Regions from separate parts of the Trichocoleus sp. FACHB-262 genome, predicted to be linked through region 1. Evidence: predicted binding sites of a transcription regulator. Region 1 holds the regulator's gene; each other region holds the start of a gene.

The links. The regulator NtcA, encoded in region 1, controls nitrogen genes in cyanobacteria. The targets are predictions, from matches to a motif close to TTTGTANNNNNNNNTACAAA.
Region 2: a site for NtcA is predicted at 1,933-1,952, ahead of H6F68_RS11250 (MSMEG_0572/Sll0783 family nitrogen starvation response protein). Genes of this name have one in related genera too.
Region 3: a site for NtcA is predicted at 1,928-1,947, ahead of H6F68_RS04170 (acetamidase/formamidase family protein). Genes of this name have one in related genera too.
Region 4: a site for NtcA is predicted at 2,173-2,192, ahead of H6F68_RS01845 (ammonium transporter). Genes of this name have one in related genera too.

What each region holds. Positions count from the first base shown of each region.
Region 1 covers NZ_JACJPK010000086.1:387,474-391,688, reverse strand. The annotation lists gene hisB (imidazoleglycerol-phosphate dehydratase HisB) at 1-613, opposite strand, end outside; gene fabI (enoyl-ACP reductase FabI) at 723-1,499, opposite strand; gene ntcA (global nitrogen regulator NtcA) at 1,883-2,554, shown strand; gene H6F68_RS19305 (DUF3084 domain-containing protein) at 2,817-4,215, shown strand, end outside.
Region 2 covers NZ_JACJPK010000057.1:13,534-17,748, forward strand. The annotation lists gene H6F68_RS11240 (LuxR C-terminal-related transcriptional regulator) at 1-382, shown strand, start outside; gene H6F68_RS11245 (MSMEG_0569 family flavin-dependent oxidoreductase) at 515-1,798, shown strand; gene H6F68_RS11250 (MSMEG_0572/Sll0783 family nitrogen starvation response protein) at 2,003-2,485, shown strand; gene H6F68_RS11255 (Nit6803 family nitrilase) at 2,489-3,481, shown strand; gene H6F68_RS11260 (nuclear transport factor 2 family protein) at 3,494-3,925, shown strand; gene H6F68_RS11265 (MSMEG_0568 family radical SAM protein) at 3,922-4,215, shown strand, end outside.
Region 3 covers NZ_JACJPK010000017.1:676,806-681,020, reverse strand. The annotation lists gene H6F68_RS04180 (SagB/ThcOx family dehydrogenase) at 1-1,017, shown strand, start outside; gene H6F68_RS04175 (DUF4397 domain-containing protein) at 1,038-1,748, opposite strand; gene H6F68_RS04170 (acetamidase/formamidase family protein) at 2,006-3,220, shown strand; gene H6F68_RS04165 (PAS domain-containing protein) at 3,502-4,215, shown strand, end outside.
Region 4 covers NZ_JACJPK010000017.1:153,053-157,267, forward strand. The annotation lists gene H6F68_RS01835 (MFS transporter) at 1-1,136, opposite strand, end outside; gene H6F68_RS01840 (MarR family winged helix-turn-helix transcriptional regulator) at 1,398-1,865, opposite strand; gene H6F68_RS01845 (ammonium transporter) at 2,407-3,963, shown strand.

The DNA.
Region 1 (4,215 bases):
GCAAGGCACGAGCGAAAGCTTTGAAAGTAGCCTCAATAATATGGTGTGAGTTAATGCCATCTAACTGACGGATGTGCAGCGTCATCTGGCTGTGATTCACCACTGCCACAAAAAATTCTCGTACCAGTTGCGTGTCGTAAGTGCCGACTCGTTCGGTGGGGATTTGCAGGCCATAGCTAATGTGAGGCCGACCAGATAAATCTAGAGCTACCTGGATTAGAGCTTCGTCCAAGGGCGCGAGGAAATTGCCAAACCGGACAATGCCTTTGCGATCGCCTAACGCTTTAGCCAGAGCTTGACCCAGGGTAATGCCTACATCTTCGTTGGTGTGATGGTCATCAATTTCCAAGTCACCCGTCGCTCGCACCTCTAGGTCAAACAGCCCATGCGAAGCAATCTGATGCAACATGTGGTCGAGAAATGGAATACCTGTGGCGGCTACACAGCGACCCTGTCCATCCAAATTAATGGTGACATGCACATCTGTCTCACCCGTTTTGCGACTGACTGAGGCCACTCGTCCTGAAAATACGGGTTCTAATGATGCTCCGTTGGCCTGCTCGAAGGCTGTGCGGTGCTCTTGGGAAGACGCTTCATGAATGCTAGTCTGCATAGGCCCTACTCAATACTGGGAAGTAAAAACTGGGAAGTAGAAACAGGAAGTAAGAAACTTTGAGCCTGCACAGGCAGGCCAAACGACTGTAGTCACTGAATGGCAACCACTACATCCCCATGATCTCATAGCCAGAATCGACATAGAGGATTTGCCCTGTCATACCGCTGGACAAATCACTGCATAGGAACGCTGCCGTATTGCCAACTTCTAGTTGAGTCACAGTGCGGCGCAGGGGGGCCACTTCCTCCACATGATGAATCATGTCCAGAATTCCTCCAACCGCAGAGGAGGCGAGAGTTCTAATCGGGCCAGCAGAAATGCCATTGACTCGAATATTGTGGGGGCCCAGTTCTGCCGCCAAGTATTTAACGCTCATTTCCAAGCCCGCTTTGGCAATGCCCATAACGTTATAGTTGGGCACCACGCGCACCCCGCCCAAATAAGTCAAAGTGACAATGCTGCCGCCTTCTGTCATCAGGGGTTTAGCGGCACCACTGAGCTGAATCAACGAATAAGTGCTGATGTCTAAGGCTGTGGTAAATCCTGGCCGCGAGGTGTTGCTAAAGTGGCCAGATAAGTCATCTTTGTTGGCAAAGGCCAGACAGTGAACCAAGATATCTAGCTTGCCCCACTTCTCCTTCACAGTCTCAAAGGTGGACTGAATCTGCGCATCATCTTGCACATTGCAAGGCACAAACAAGCTGGGTTGTAGCGGTTCAACCAGTTCTGCTACTTTTTTTTCCATCTTGCCCCGCTCATCGGGCAGATAGGTAATCCCTAGGTTGGCACCCGCTTTATGGAGTTGTTGGGCAATTCCCCAAGCAATCGAGCGATTGTTAGCAATGCCTGTGACTAAGGCATTTTTTCCGGTCAGATCCAGCATGGCAATCTCTTCGTTAAGGGCAATTACGAGAATACTCAAAGATGGGGGCTTAAAGATATTGACATCGACTGTCGCTTGTAGGGTGATACGCTGCCTTGAGTCCTATCACAAGATATCTGTCTTTAGGGGGAGTAAGATAGGGTCTAAATAGGCCGCTGACAGCCAAGCTCCGTTCGTTTGTGGTCCTCGAAACAGCAGTTAAATTCTTCAGCCATTGGCGATCGCTGGCAGATTGTGTATCAAATAGAACAAAAAATGACTCTGGAGTAAGTTTAAGTGTTCTAAAGTCATCAATTGCTTACAGTTGGCTCACCTTCGTAAGGTTCATCTCCAGACGAGCGGCCCATGAAGGTTGGAGAAGGGCATCGAAAAGGTAAAAGGATATGGTAATGACGCAGGATAGGCCGTTAGCATCTGTGTTTCGTCAACTGGGAGGCGGAGCATTTCCTCCCGTGATCGAAACGTTTGATCGAGGCAAGACGATTTTCTTCCCCGGTGATCCAGCGGAGCGTGTCTACTTTTTGGTCCGAGGTGCGGTCAAACTGTCTCGCGTTTATGAAGCGGGCGAAGAAATCACCGTAGCCTTGCTGCGAGAAAATAGTGTCTTTGGGGTTCTCTCGCTGATTACGGGCAATCGTTCCGATCGCTTTTATCACGCAGTTGCTTTTACTCCGGCGGAATTGCTGTCGGTGCCCATTGAGCAAGTGGAAAAAGCCCTCAAGGATAACCCAGAGCTGTCGATGCTGATGTTGCAAGGGTTGTCTTCGCGCATCTTGCAAACGGAGATGATGATCGAAACCTTGGCCCACCGGGATATGGGATCACGCTTGGTCAGCTTCTTGCTCATCCTCTGTCGTGACTTTGGTGTTCCTGGCCCTGACGGGATCACGATTGACTTGAAATTGTCGCATCAGGCGATCGCAGAGGCGATTGGTTCCACACGGGTCACAGTCACGCGCCTACTGGGGGATCTGCGGCAGGAGAAGATGATTTCCATCCATAAGAAAAAAATTACGGTTCATAATCCCGTCGCCCTCAGTCAACAGTTCAGTTGATCTGCTATGGTTAACCTCTAGTAATAACAAGCGCTTACAGCGACTTGAATACAGCTCTCTGGCCGAGGAAGGTGCTTCATGGCACTCCTGCGAGGAAACAAAGAGAGCCGTGATGCTCTCCTGACGCTGAGGCAAGGCAGCAACTTTTGCTATCTGGGTCTGCTTGTTGTCGTCCTACAGGTGTGATGGCACACAAAACTTCCAGGGCATGAGATAGGCTGTATCTGAGTTGGGTGTGAGCCAAATGGCTTCCTGAGGGTAGATGACCAGCGGGTACATCTTAATTGTGGCAATCTTGGTGTTGGGGGGTGTGATCGCAACGGTGGGCGATCGCATCGGCACGCGCGTAGGCAAGGCTCGCCTCAGCTTGTTTAACTTGCGTCCCCGCAAAACCGCGGTCTTGGTGACGATTGTCACGGGTGGCATCATTTCTGCTTCTACACTCGCCATTTTGTTTGCTGTGAGTGATCAACTCCGGACTGGCGTTTTTGAATTGGGCAAAATTCAGAAAAACCTCTCTAGGGCGCGAGAAGACTTAGCAAAGACGAGATTTCAAAAAAACCAAGTTGAGCAAGAGCTGACCCAAGCCCGCGCTGAGCAAGTTTCGGCCCAACAACGGCTAGATCGGATTAATTTGTTTCTTAAGGCCGCGATCGCTAAGCAAGCGACGACAGAAACACAGCTAAATCGTACCCAAACCCAGCTAGGCCGAGTCGAGGCCGAAAGAGCCCGCACCGAAGCTCAACTCGACCAAACTCAGAGCCAACTGAGCCGCGCGGAAGCAGAAAAGGATCGGATTGAAGATGCCAAAGACCGCACCGAAGCAGAACTAAACCGAACTCAAACGCAACTAAGCACTGTTTCTCAGCAAGCAACGGGACTCCGCTCCGAGATCGACCGACTGGATAACGAGCGCCAAAACTTGATTAAAGAAACTAAAGATTTAGAGGTTCAACAAGCCAATCTAGAGAAAGCTGTCCAAACCTTGCAGCGGTACTACCAGTACTATCAAGCGCAATATGAAACCCTACGCCAAGGCAACGTCGCTCTCTTCCGAGGACAAGTGTTGTCAGCAGGCGTCGTGCGGATCGTTTCTCCCACAGGCGCTCAGCAAGCAGTAGACCAGTTACTGCGAGAAGCAAATCGTAACGCTATCAAGTTGACCCGTCCTGGTGCTGGTCAAGTCAGCGAACAGATTATTCAAATCACCAGACCGGAAGTAGAACAACTGGTTGACCAAATTGAAGATGGTCGCGATTACGTGATTAGAATTCTCTCAGCGGGTAACTATGTCCTAGGAGAAAAGAGCGTTCAGGTGGTGGCGAGCGCTACGTTCAACCAAGTGGCATTTCTGTCTGGTGATGTCATTGCTGCCGCTTCAGTTGATCCATCTATCCTAACTGAAGCCGACATTCAAAAGCGGATCGAACTGCTGCTAGCCGCCACGGAGTTTCGAGCCAGAGGTGCGGGGGTACTCACGGAAGGAGTACAGATCGCTGCAAATGGTCCCAGCGTCACGGCAATTTTGAGCTTTGCCGAGCAGTTGAAGCAGTATCGCCAGCCGCTCGATTTAAAGGTTGTAACCACGGGTGTGATCTACACAGCAGGCCCGCTGAAGGTGGAGTTGTTAGCGATTCAGAATGGCCAAGTGGTGCTGAGTA
Region 2 (4,215 bases), on a different contig from region 1:
CGATGATGCTACACAAATTCAGACAGCGAAATGGGTGCTGTGGGTGCAACAGGGAAGTCAAATTGCACCGAAGGGGATTCGAGGCAAAGTTGATTTGTCTACCAGCCCAGAGGCATTAAGACAGGCAGTAGAAGCGTTGTCACAGGGTAAATCGTGGGGTATCGACCCAGATTTAGAAAAACAGCAACCTCTGTCTGAGCGAGAGTTGGAGATTCTGGCTTTGTTGACTCAGGGGCATCGCGATCGCGATATTGCCGATCATCTGATCATTAGCGAAAGTACCGTTAAGTTCCACATGAATAATGTCCTGGCGAAACTGCAAGCGCGGACTCGTTACCAAGCGATTTATGAGGCGATCGCTAAGGGATGGCTGGTTACATAAATCTGAGAAAGTGCTGCGATCGTTTCTCCTGTCCTTATTGTTAGATCTCCCACTTCCGTAGTGAGAGATACAAAGACTTGCGAAATCAGGACTTAATCTGGCAACACATTCCAGCCAGTCAGAAGTCAGCTTATGAACAATCACTATTCAGTCATTATTGTGGGTGGAGGTCAGTCAGGGCTTTCCATGAGCTATTGCTTAAAGGAGAGAGGCATCGATCACATTGTTTTTGAGAAGAACAAAATTGGCTATGCTTGGCGCACTAAGCGCTGGGACTCTTTTTGTTTAGTCACACCCAATTGGCAATGTAAACTCCCAGGCTATGCCTATCCAGGCGATGATCCTCATGGTTTCATGCAGAAAGACGAAATTGTACAATACATTGAAGCTTATGCTGCCTCTTTCGATCCTCCCATTCAGCAAGGTGTTGAGGTATTAAAGCTTAGTCAGAATGTAGCCCAAAACTTCTTTGAGGTGACAACTTCAATTGGAGAATACACGGCTGACCAGGTAGTTGTGGCATCCGGTAGCTACCATCTTTCTAAGGTGCCAAAGATTGCTGAACGGCTCCCTAAAAACATCACGCAACTCCACGCCTCAGAATATAAAAACTCCCAGTCTTTACCGTCTGGAGCCGTGTTGGTCGTGGGTACAGGGCAGTCAGGATGCCAAATTGCTGAAGATCTGCATTTGGCTGGTAGGCAAGTACATCTCTGCGTGGGGAGTGCGCCGCGATCGCCCCGACGCTACCGAGGTAAAGATGTCGTGGATTGGCTAGATCAGATGGGATATTACGATTTATCGATTGATGAGCATCCCCAAAAAGAAAAAGTGAGGGCCAAAGCTAATCACTATGTTACAGGTCGAGATGGAGGAAGAGAGATTAACTTGCGACAATTTGCTTTAGAAGGGATGCAACTCTATGGCAGGCTGAAGGATATCAGCGATCGCCAGTTGGAATTCTGGGATAACTTGCAGCAAAATTTGGATCAAGCCGATGCGGTAGCGGAAAGTATCAAGAAAACCATTAATGGATTCATTGAGGAAAACCAGATTGAGGCTCCGACAGAACCTGCTTACCATCCAGTTTGGCAGCCTGAGCAGTCGATTCTCAGCCTAGACTATGCTCAAGCCAATATTAGTACAGTGATTTGGTGTACTGGGTATCAGTCTGATTTTAGTTGGGTAGAGGTGCCTGTCTTTGATGGCAAGGGGTATCCAGGCCATGAACGGGGTGTAACTGGGGTGTGGGGACTCTATTTTCTAGGGCTTCCCTGGCTCTATACCTGGGGGTCAGGCCGCTTTTCTGGAATCGCCCGTGACGCCAGTTATCTAGCAGATTACATCGTCGCCAGGAAGAAGGTGTCATACCCCAATGACTGGAGTGTGGTCAATGAATTTTTGCTGGGTTCGTAGTCCAGAGACGCATTGTTAGCGACCTAGCGAAATCGATAGGTACTTAGGTCAGTTTGGTGATGGTTTGCAGCGTTTTGGCCTGAGAAATAGACCGAGCGATCGCCCTCCCTAGCCTTATTGATAGAGTTAAACCTTTCGTAGTGAGGGATACAAAGATCTCCTCAGCTAGCCCTTAATCTGGCAACACCATTCAAGGAAAAAGAGATGCCTGAAGTAACCACTCCTGCTCATCAAGTTGGTGATTTCTTTGTTGATTACGAAGAGAAAGTATTTCCCGATGTCAAAGCCGAACCTGGCGAGAAAGCATTGGTGACATTCCACACCGTTGCGTTTGAAGGATCGATTGGTTTTGTTAATCTCTTGCAAGCTACACGCTTACTGCGCAAAGGATTTGAGACTTCTATCTTGTTGTATGGCCCTGGCGTAACTTTGGGGGTGCAGCGGGGATTTCCTAAGTTAGGAGATGCAGCTTTCCCTGGACATCAAAACTTTAATGACCAAATCAGCAAGTTTATGGCGGAAGGTGGCAAAGTTTATGCCTGTCGCTTTGCTTTACAAGCTTTGTACGGGCATGGTGAACCCTCCCTGATTCCTGGCATCCGTCCCATCAATCCTTTGGACGTACTGGATTTAGTGCTCCTGCACCGCAAGGATGGAGCCTTGATTTTAGATACTTGGACCTTGTAAACAATGAATGATTCCCAAACCATTCGAGCCGCAGCCATACAGATTAGCCCAGTTTTGTTTAGTCGAGATGGCACCACCGAGAAGGTGTTGCAGGCGATCGCTAAAGCTGCCAAAGCAGGGGTGCAACTGATCGTTTTCCCTGAGACTTTTATCCCTTATTATCCTTACTTCTCCTTTGTGCAACCACCCGTTCTCATGGGGCAGGAACATATGCGCCTGTATGAAGAAGCGGTGACCGTACCTGGGCCAGTGGTAGATGCGGTGAGCAGAGCGGCTCGTTCTTATGCAATGGTGGTGGTGCTAGGAGTCAATGAGCGAGATCATGGCTCCCTCTACAACACGCAGCTAATTTTTGATGCCGACGGCACTCTATTGTTGCAGCGGCGCAAGATTACACCTACCTATCATGAGCGGATGGTATGGGGGCAAGGAGATGGTTCTGGCTTGAGGGTTGTGGAGACAGCAGTGGGAAAACTGGGTGCCTTGGCTTGCTGGGAGCACTACAATCCTTTGGCTCGATTCGCCCTCATGGCCCAGCATGAACAAATTCACTGTGCTCAATTCCCCGGTTCCTTAGTAGGGCAGATTTTTGCTGACCAGATTGAAGTCACGATTCGTCATCATGCCTTAGAGGCTAGCTGTTTCGTTGTCAATGCTACAGGTTGGCTTTTTCCAGAACAAGTCGGTCAGATCACCTCTGATGAGAAACTGCAACGGGTGCTCAGTGGCGGCTGTAATACCGCAATTATCGGACCTGAAGGAAATCATCTTTGTCCACCGATTACAGAAGGTGAGGGAATGGCGATCGCCGATCTGAATTTCTCTTTAATTACTAAACGGAAACGCATGATGGATTGTGTGGGTCACTATTCCCGCCCAGAGTTGCTGCAATTGCAAGTCAATTTAGAGGCTCAGACAGTGATGGCAGAATCTCCCGACAGCAATTTTCTAATGACCGAAACACCCCTCGATCCTTCGCTACAACCTACTCCCTAACTGCAACACTGCATGGAAAAACCACCTCTACCACCCTTTACTCTGGAAACAGCAAAAGCCAAAGTTCAAGCCGCAGAGGATGCTTGGAACACGCGTGATCCTCAAAAGGTCGCCTTGGCCTATACAGAGGATTCCCAGTGGCGCAATCGAGCTGAGTTTTTTAGTGGACGGGAAGCGATCGCAGCTTTTCTGAAGCGCAAGTGGGCCAAGGAGTTAGATTACCGTCTCAAAAAGGAGCTTTGGAGCTTTACAGAGAATCGGATCTCGGTGCGATTTGAGTATGAATGGCATGATGATTCTGGCTATTGGTATCGGGCTTACGGCAATGAACAGTGGGAGTTTGCTGAGAATGGACTGATGCAAAAACGAGAGGCCAGTATTAATGATGTGCTGATTCAAGAGTCTGAAAGAAAGTTTTGGTGGGAGCGTAAACCCAGTCTATGAACAAGCAACAGGTGATTGTAGAACTGCAAACCCAGGGGTTGAAGCTGGTAGAACAAGAAATTGGAGCAGCAGGACGCAAAGGTGGAGCGGGTCCTTCTGATCACAAAGCTGTGACTGTAGACGGCACGACTGTCATGGTGCCTATCTTCAACAATCCAGCAGCGCGATCGCCTTACACAGTCACTACCACCTCATCTCCATCATTGACTTTAGATCATCAGGGAGAAGCGATCGCCCCAATTCAGTTTCCCCAGTCACCCCAGTTCTACAATCTCACGACGGCTGACGGT
Region 3 (4,215 bases), on a different contig from region 1:
TATCAAGACCGCGCCTACCGACGCATTTTTTTAGATGCTGGGCACTTGCTGGGCAACATTGAGTTAGCCTGCGCTCTCAATGACTATCGACCGCATTTGATTGGTGGATTTGCTGACGAGGCGCTTAATCAGTTGCTCTACCTCGATCCGGACCAAGAAGGGGCGATCGCAGTGATTCCAGTGGCCGATTTGCTAGAAGTGCAAGAAAATCTGCCGCTTTCGGTAACAGCCTTACCTTCGGCGACTCAGACCGAGTATCCCAGTATTCCTGATGGAGAGTTGCTGAGCTATTTCCATCAAGCTACTCAGATTCAGCCAAACGCAGCCTTCAAAAAGATCCCCAAAATACCACCACGAGCCAATCGAGAGAAGGCTCAATCGGATCAATACAATTTTCCGTTTTGCCTAAAAGTTTCTACGCTGTCCCAGCCGATTGTTTGGGGAGAGAACTTAGGGGCTATGCAAGAGACTATGCTCCGCCGTCGTTCTACCCGCGCCTACAGCGGAGAGTCAATTACCCTAGCAGAACTGAAAGCGTTACTGGACTTTACTTACCAGCCTGAGCACTATATTGAACAGGAATTGGATGGGTACCCGGACTATTTTGTTTTGAACTCGATTCAGACCTTTATCGCAGTTTCTGGTGTGATTGGCTTAGAAGAAGGCTGCTACTACTACGCCCCCCACTCTCAGGAATTACGACAAATCCGCTTCAAAAACTTCCGGCGAGAACTGCACTACTTATGCTTGGGGCAAGATTTGGGTCGTGATGCCGCAGCAGTGGTGTTTCATACGGCAGACCTGAAGACTGCGGTGGCTCAATATGGCGATCGCGTCTACCGCTACCTCCACATGGATGCGGGCCACTTGGGACAAAAGCTTAACCTGGCTGGCATCCATCTGGGTTTGGGCGTCAGTGGCATTGGTGGCTTCTTTGATAATCAGGTGAATGAAGTGTTAGGCATTCCGGTAGATGAAGCCGTTCTCTATATCACCACCCTCGGTCGCCCCCGCTAGCTGTTGGCTATTCTGGTTGCCTAGTCTGAATGGCCACAGGCATCTTCGTATTGGTAGGTTTCAATGCGGACAGCACAGCGATCATACTGCCAACGAGTTAGTCTGAGTGAGTTTGCTTGGGGGCTAATCACGACCACAGAAGCATAGTCAGGCCCAACGCCGAAGGTTTTGGTTGCAGAGTGACTCGGATTAGATTTAGCAGTTGTTTGCACTGTCACTAAACCAACTTTCGAGGGGCTATTGATCGCGATCGCTACATCCTTTTGCTCGCCCGATTGCAGCTCCAATCCTTTCGGCTGAGCTTGATTGATCGTCACTTGGACAGGCTCAGGCATGAGATTCACCAGTCTCACTGTAGGTTCAGGACGACTCAGCTTGTCATTCAGCACTAGCCCTTGGAGTACCTGGCCTTTCTGAAATAGAGCTACGGTATAAAACTGCTCAGCTTCTAAATTAAAGCTCTGTATTGGCTGAGACTCTGGCTGAGACGAGACGGAATTGAGGGAGAGGGCGTACTTTCCCGCAGGAATACGTTGGGATGGAATGATTTGCTCTGGAGAGTAAGAGGCATGAATCGGTTGCTGGTTTAAGTGCAACGTCTTTACGGTTGGTTTAGCATCCAGTAGCCAATAGTTCACGTAAGCCAAGTTTTCGGCTTTAGAGGGCATCGCTAGTCCCACCCCAGTCGCGAGGACTGATAGCAGCATCCAGCCTTGATGATGAAGTGGCATTGCTGATTCTCCTAACCCTTGATGCTAAACAACTGCTGATGAACGACGCGCTAAAAAATCAAAGCAATTTCGTGCCAGTCTCTATGCGCTGTACTTGTAGCGACTAGAACTAACAATGCAGTAATTTTTGCTAAAAATTGCCTGATTCAAGGACAATTTCGCTGATTTCTCAACAAGGGAATGTAGTGAAGGGTACAAATAATACGGATGAGTGAAGCTATGGTACGGCTGAAGTCGTCAAGTGAGGCGTGAGCGGGATGGTGAGGCAAAACCACACCTGGTTATTGGCTGGATTGGTTCTAGGCATTTGGAGTTCCAACTCTCCCGCTTGGGCAAAAGAGTATCTGCTTAAATCCACCCCGGAAACTGTAATTTGGGGACGTTTGTATGGCAAGACGGCTAAGCCTGCTCTACGTATTCGATCCGGAGACACTGTAACGATTGAGACCGTCTCCCATGAAGGCATTTTAGAAGACCAGTCACGGGATGGCACTGCTGCTGGAGCCATTGAGTTTTTGACTCAAAAAGGAGTACCCGAAAAAGAGATTCTGCAAGATCAACTAACTATCCGAGCGAACGTCCCTCATGATGGCAAAGGGCCTCATGTCGTGACTGGGCCAATCTATGTCGAAGGAGCCATGCCCGGAGATGTCTTGCAGATTGAAACTCTCAAGATTGAGCATCGTGCTTCTTATGGATTTGTGAGTAGCCGTAAGGGTAAAGGTGCACTACCCGGAGAATATCCTGTCGGGGACAAGGTCGCTGATAGCAAATACATCAAAATCGTGACTGATCCTCAAGCCGTTCAGGCGATTCTGAGAACGCGCAAAGGACAGAGTGCTTCTCCGCTCCAGTACGCCAACTTCAAGCGAGAAGGAATTACTGGATTAGGAATCCTGAAACCTGACACGCCTGGTTCGCCTTCCTATGAGATTCCCTTAAAACCATTCATGGGACTGATTGGTGTTGCTCCTGAAAATGATGCTGAAACCGTCAACTCTGTGCCTCCAGGCCGTTATGGTGGCAATATTGACCTGAATTTAATCACGGCGGGAACTACGCTATATCTCCCTGTGCAAGTTCCTGGTGCCCTGATGTATACTGGCGATCCTCACTGTGCTCAAGGAGATGGAGAGGTTGCTTTAACCGCGATCGAGTGTTCTCTAACGCCAACATTTCGGATTACTCTACGCAAAGATCTTGCTGCTAAGAAAACATTTACCGCACCTTTCCTAGAAACTCCGATCGCCTTTGTTCCGATTGGGCTGAATCAAGATTTGGATGAAGCGATGAAGGATGCAGTGCGTAAAAGCCTAACTTTTATCACAGAAGTTACACCCCTGAATGGGCAAGAAGCTTTACAACTGAGCAGTGCCGCAGTAGATTTTGAGGTCACTCAAGTTGTGGATATCGTCAAGGGAATTCATGGAGTGATCATGAAAGATCTGATCAAGGTGAATCGAATTAAATAACCCGCAGAGTCGTACCCCACGCTCCAGGGCCTAAATAGGAGCAAACAACTGACAGCAAACATTAAATCTGCTTTGAATATCCAAAGTGACTGAGCTGGGATATTCAAAGCGGATTTATTTTGACTGATACCTAAGAGTCTCACTTCAACTACCCGAACTTCAGCCTCCAGAACTATCTCTGAAAAGCCGGGCGACTTTAGATCAGGCTATTGCTAGATGTATGAAGGGCATCTTCTAACAAATGCTACTGATATACGACTGGCCTGGAACGGAGGAATAATTTGGATCTTGAGACAGTATTGGAATATACGTCTGATGCAGTTACCGAACTAGATAAAGACTGGAACTATACCTGCGTTAACTATAGTGCGGAACTTCTGCTGCGACGTAAACGAGCCGAGTTGTTGGGTCGCTCTCTATGGGAGGTTTTTCCCGAACTGCTCAATACACCAGCAGAAGCAGAGCTAAGACGCGCCATCACAGGTTCTATTGCTGTCAAATTTGAGTTGTTTCTTCCAGGGTTGTATGCGTGGCACGAAGTTCGGGCTGTCCCGACTGAACAGGGGTTAATTCTATTCAGCCGCGACATCTCAGATCGCATTCGTGTGCTCCGAGAAGAAGCAGTACGGGCAGAAATTAGGAATATGCTTGAATATGCCCCCGTACCTATCTGTATTATGCGAGGGCAAGAGCATCGAATTGAGATCCATAACCGTAGCTTCCAGGAGCTAATTGGCGATCGCAACTTTGAAGGTCTAACGATGCGAAATGCCTTTCGGGAACTGGAAGCACAGGGCTTCTTTGAGCTGCTAGATCAGGTATATGCCACCGGCGAGACCTACGAGGGCAAGGAATTGCTAGTCCGCTACGATCGCCATGGTACCGGGGAAATGTATGAGGGTTATTTCAATGTCATTTACCAACCCCTCTTAGATACCACTGGGCAAGTCTGCGGGATTTTAAGCCTGAATATTGAGGTGACCAAAGAAGTGCTG
Region 4 (4,215 bases), on a different contig from region 1:
CTAGCCAAGCTACCTGCTGCTAAGTTGCCAAACGTCACCATGCTAATGAAGGCAACGGTATAGAAACCCATCACACGACCTCGCTTATCTTCATCCACAATCGTTTGCAGAATCGTATTGCTAGAGGTCGCTTGTAAAATTAAGCTTGCGCCTACAAACAGCAGCGCCAGCAAGGACAACCACAGTACGTGAGACAGGGCAAAAACAATCAGCGCTAAGCCAAACACAGCGGGGGCAGTAGCAATAATTTTGCCAAGACCAATGATGGTTTGCCGCGAACTTAGATAAATAGCTCCCATCAACGCCCCCAATCCAGAAGCGGCCATGAGAAATCCTAACGTTTGAGGGCCACCCTGTAGAATTTCAGTTGCAAAAATAGGGGCTAGAACAGTGTAGGGCATGCCCATGAAGCTGACTAAAGCAATAAGCAACAACAGGGAGCGGATAGGTGGAAATCCAAAGGCGTAGGTGAAGCCTTCGGTTAGCTTTTGCCAGATAGGTTCTTTGCTTGCCTTCAGCTTGACTGACCTAGCTGGTAATCGCATCGCTAACAATCCTGTGATCACAGCGATATAGCTAATGCCATCAATTAGAAAGCAAGCCCCAGTGCCTACGGCGGCAATCACAAAGCCAGCGATCGCAGGGCCAATCAACCGCGCCCCACTAAACACAGAAGAATTCAAGGCGATCGCGTTACCCAGGTTTTCTTTCTTCTCGACAATCTCTACTACAAACGCTTGGCGAGTTGGCATATCAAAGGCATTGATAAATCCTTGAAATACACTCAAGGCAATAATCTGCCAAATTTGAATGGTGCCAGTCAGGGCTAAAGTTGCTAACGCCAGCGACTGGATCATTGCCAAAACTTGAGTAATCAACAGCGTGCGATGCCGATTCCAGCGATCGACAAATACACCAGCAAAGGGAGTCAGCAAAAAGTTAGGAATTTGTTGAGCAAAACCCACGACCCCCAATAGCAAAGCAGAATTAGTCAGGTCGTACACCAGCCAAATCGTCGCGGTCTGGGTCATCCAGGTGCCAATTAAAGACAAACCCTGACCTGCAAAAAATAGACGGTAGTTTCTTGACTCTAAAGCTCGAAAGATCGAGTTGAGTCTTCGGGTGTCCAGCCTCATGCTTGATTGTCCTAGTCTCTAACGCTGACTGCTTTACTCAAGCTACTAACTGGTTGTTCGCCAGAACTCTACCTACAGCCCAGTTCACAGCAAACTCAAGTGGAAATCAACCGTCGCTCCAGCAGACTTCCAATCACAAACAAGACTCATATCCTGAAATGCTGCGTGGATTGAATCTAACTTTGACCAGAATCTGTCGGACCCATTTGGTAGAGGTCCTGGTACTCAGCGCATTGTTTTTATCTAAAAAATATTCTTTACCTAGGAAATATTAGTAATCATCTGGTCTAGTAAGTTTGAGAACTGCTGGCGCTCTGATGACGAAATTCCAACCAAGGCACTGTCTCGGATTTCCACTGCGATCGGAGGCAACACTTCATGTAACTGTTTGCCTGCATCTGTCAACCAAATGCGCCAGATGCGCCGATCCTGAGAGTCTCGTTCTCGCCGGATTAGCCCTCGCTCTTCCATGCGGTCTAGAACGCCAGTTAAAGTTCCACCCACTTGTTGCAGTTTCTCGCTGATGCTGGAAGTTGCCAAGCCATCTTCTTCCCAAAGACAACACAGCACCACCCAGTGAAAGGGAGTCAGTCCCAGAGGTTCTAGGCGTTCTTGAAACTTACGGCTCAAGAGCTGAGAGAGTAATTTGATGCGATAGCCCAGGCCGTGGGGAGCCAATACTTCCTGCCATTCCTTAGGTAACTTTTGCTTGGCAGGGGAAGAGGTCATTGCAGCTCCAAGTGGCATTACTTAGCACGCTTACTATTTTAATGGAGTGAGTTCTATTTTGAGTATTCAGCAGCACATATCTCTAAAAAAATAGCCCCCAGAGGTCGTTGGGGGCCAGCTCCTAAAGGAGTGATGAGGTAACACTTAGTACAAATGTATTAACAATCTGGTATTTTGTCAACTGTCTCAGCGAATCCCAGGATTTATAGTTTTGGCCTAGGTGAAACAAGCAGTCTGAATCAGTGCGATCGCCTGTAGAGAGCTTAACTGCAAAATTAACCACCCCAAAAGGTGAACCAAGTACGAAATTGTTACAAGGGATACAGAACGAACTGCCCTGAAATTGGTGCAATCATTTTTACTTGCTAACCAAGATCTTTAAGTCTTTCTAGTTAGGCGTTCGGCTCTCGGAGCGGCGCAATTGTCGATTATTTCTAGCAGTCTGCTCGTAGCAAAGTTGAGGGTGGCTTTGCTTGCAGTCAGGCTGTAGTTTTCTGTGCGAGTTCACTGCCTTAGTTCACAAAGGAATCATTCACTGGCAATGTCAAAACTAATGCTCACCAAGAAGTCGCGGGGCAGACATAGACAGCTGTCCTTACCAAAAGCGGCCAAGTGGTTTTCTCCCAACTGGTACGCCAAAATGCTCTCACCAAGCTGGCAAGCCTGCATTCCTTTAGCCCTCGTCATCGTGCTGGCTTGGGGCTACGCGGGTGTCGCTCAAACCGCTCCTAACTTGACAGATGTAGCGAAGGCGACGTCTGACTTAAAAGTGGGCTTAGACACCATGTGGGTGATGGTAGCCGCAATGCTGGTGTTCTTTATGAATGCTGGCTTCTGCATGCTAGAAACTGGCTTCTGTCGCCAGAAAAATGCGGTTAACGTTTTGGCTAAAAACTTAATCGTTTTCGCTATGTCTACCATTGCTTTTTGGGTCGCGGGCTTCGGTTTGATGTTTGGCGGTGGTAGCGAGTTTATTGGTACTGATGGGGTCTTTTTCCTCTCTGGTGTTGACAACAGCCCAGCGACCCTGGATGCCTACCAAGGAGCCTATGGTTCACTGAACTGGGCAGGTGTCCCGCTGTTGGCAAAGTTCTTCTTCCAACTTGCCTTTGCGGGTACTGCTGCGACCATCGTTTCCGGTGCGGTGGCAGAACGAATCAAGTTTGTTGATTTTCTAATCTTCAGCTTGTTGCTCGTTGGAGTTGCCTATCCCCTAACGGGACACTGGATTTGGGGCGGTGGCTGGCTTGCAGACCTGGGTTTCTGGGACTTCGCAGGCTCAACGGTAGTTCATGCTGTGGGTGGTTGGGCTGCACTGCTGGGTGCGGCGATCTTGGGACCCCGCATTGGCAAGTACAACGAAGATGGCAGTTCCAATGCCATGCCAGGACACAATATTGCGATCGCCACTCTGGGTTGTTTAATTCTCTGGCTAGGCTGGTTTGGCTTCAACCCTGGCTCCACCATGAGCATCACTTGGCAAATCGGTCACATTGCCATGACCACCAATCTTGCTGCTGCCTTTGGTGGTTTGGCTGCGACCATCACCGCCTGGATCATCTTAGGCAAGCCTGATCTCTCAATGGTGATCAACGGCATCCTAGCAGGATTAGTGGCGGTCACAGCCTCTTGCGCCTTTATTCCAGTTTGGGCCTCTGCCATCATCGGCACGATCGGTGGAGTGATGGTTGTATTTGCCGTTCTCTGGATCGACCGTCTAAAAATTGATGACCCTGTAGGCGCAATCTCGGTTCACTTAGTTAATGGCGTTTGGGGCACGATCGCCGTCGGTCTGTTTGCCGTTGGTCCCAACGTCAAAGTGGGTCAAGATATCCTCTACACTGCTGGTCCTAGCACAGGTTTCTTACTGGGCGGTGGGCTGAATCAACTAGGCCTGCAACTCTTAGGCACCGCGGCTATTGCTTTGACTATCGGAATTCTCTCCGCTATCTTCTGGTTCGCTCTCAAGGCAACCTTAGGCATTCGCGTCTCGCCAGAAGAAGAACTCAAGGGTCTGGATATTGGTGAGCACGGTATGGAAGCGTACAGTGGATTCCTCAAAGATGCGGGTGGCATGACTGGTAGCACCATTCGCTGAGATTGAGTTTTCTAAATTTAGCTAACCTATCGGTTGCTAAATCAGCTTAGTTATACCTTCTGTCAAGAGCTTAGAGCTGCTAAAGGTGAGCCTTAGCAGCTCTTTTCTATGGAGTTCTCTTGATGAAAAGTACCGCGATCGCGATCTTCAAGAAACAGAGGTGGACAGCTTTTGGCGGTCAGGAGTAAATTGTCACCACGATATAAATTGCTACTGACTCTTCACTAATTATTTGCCACAGAAGATTTTTGT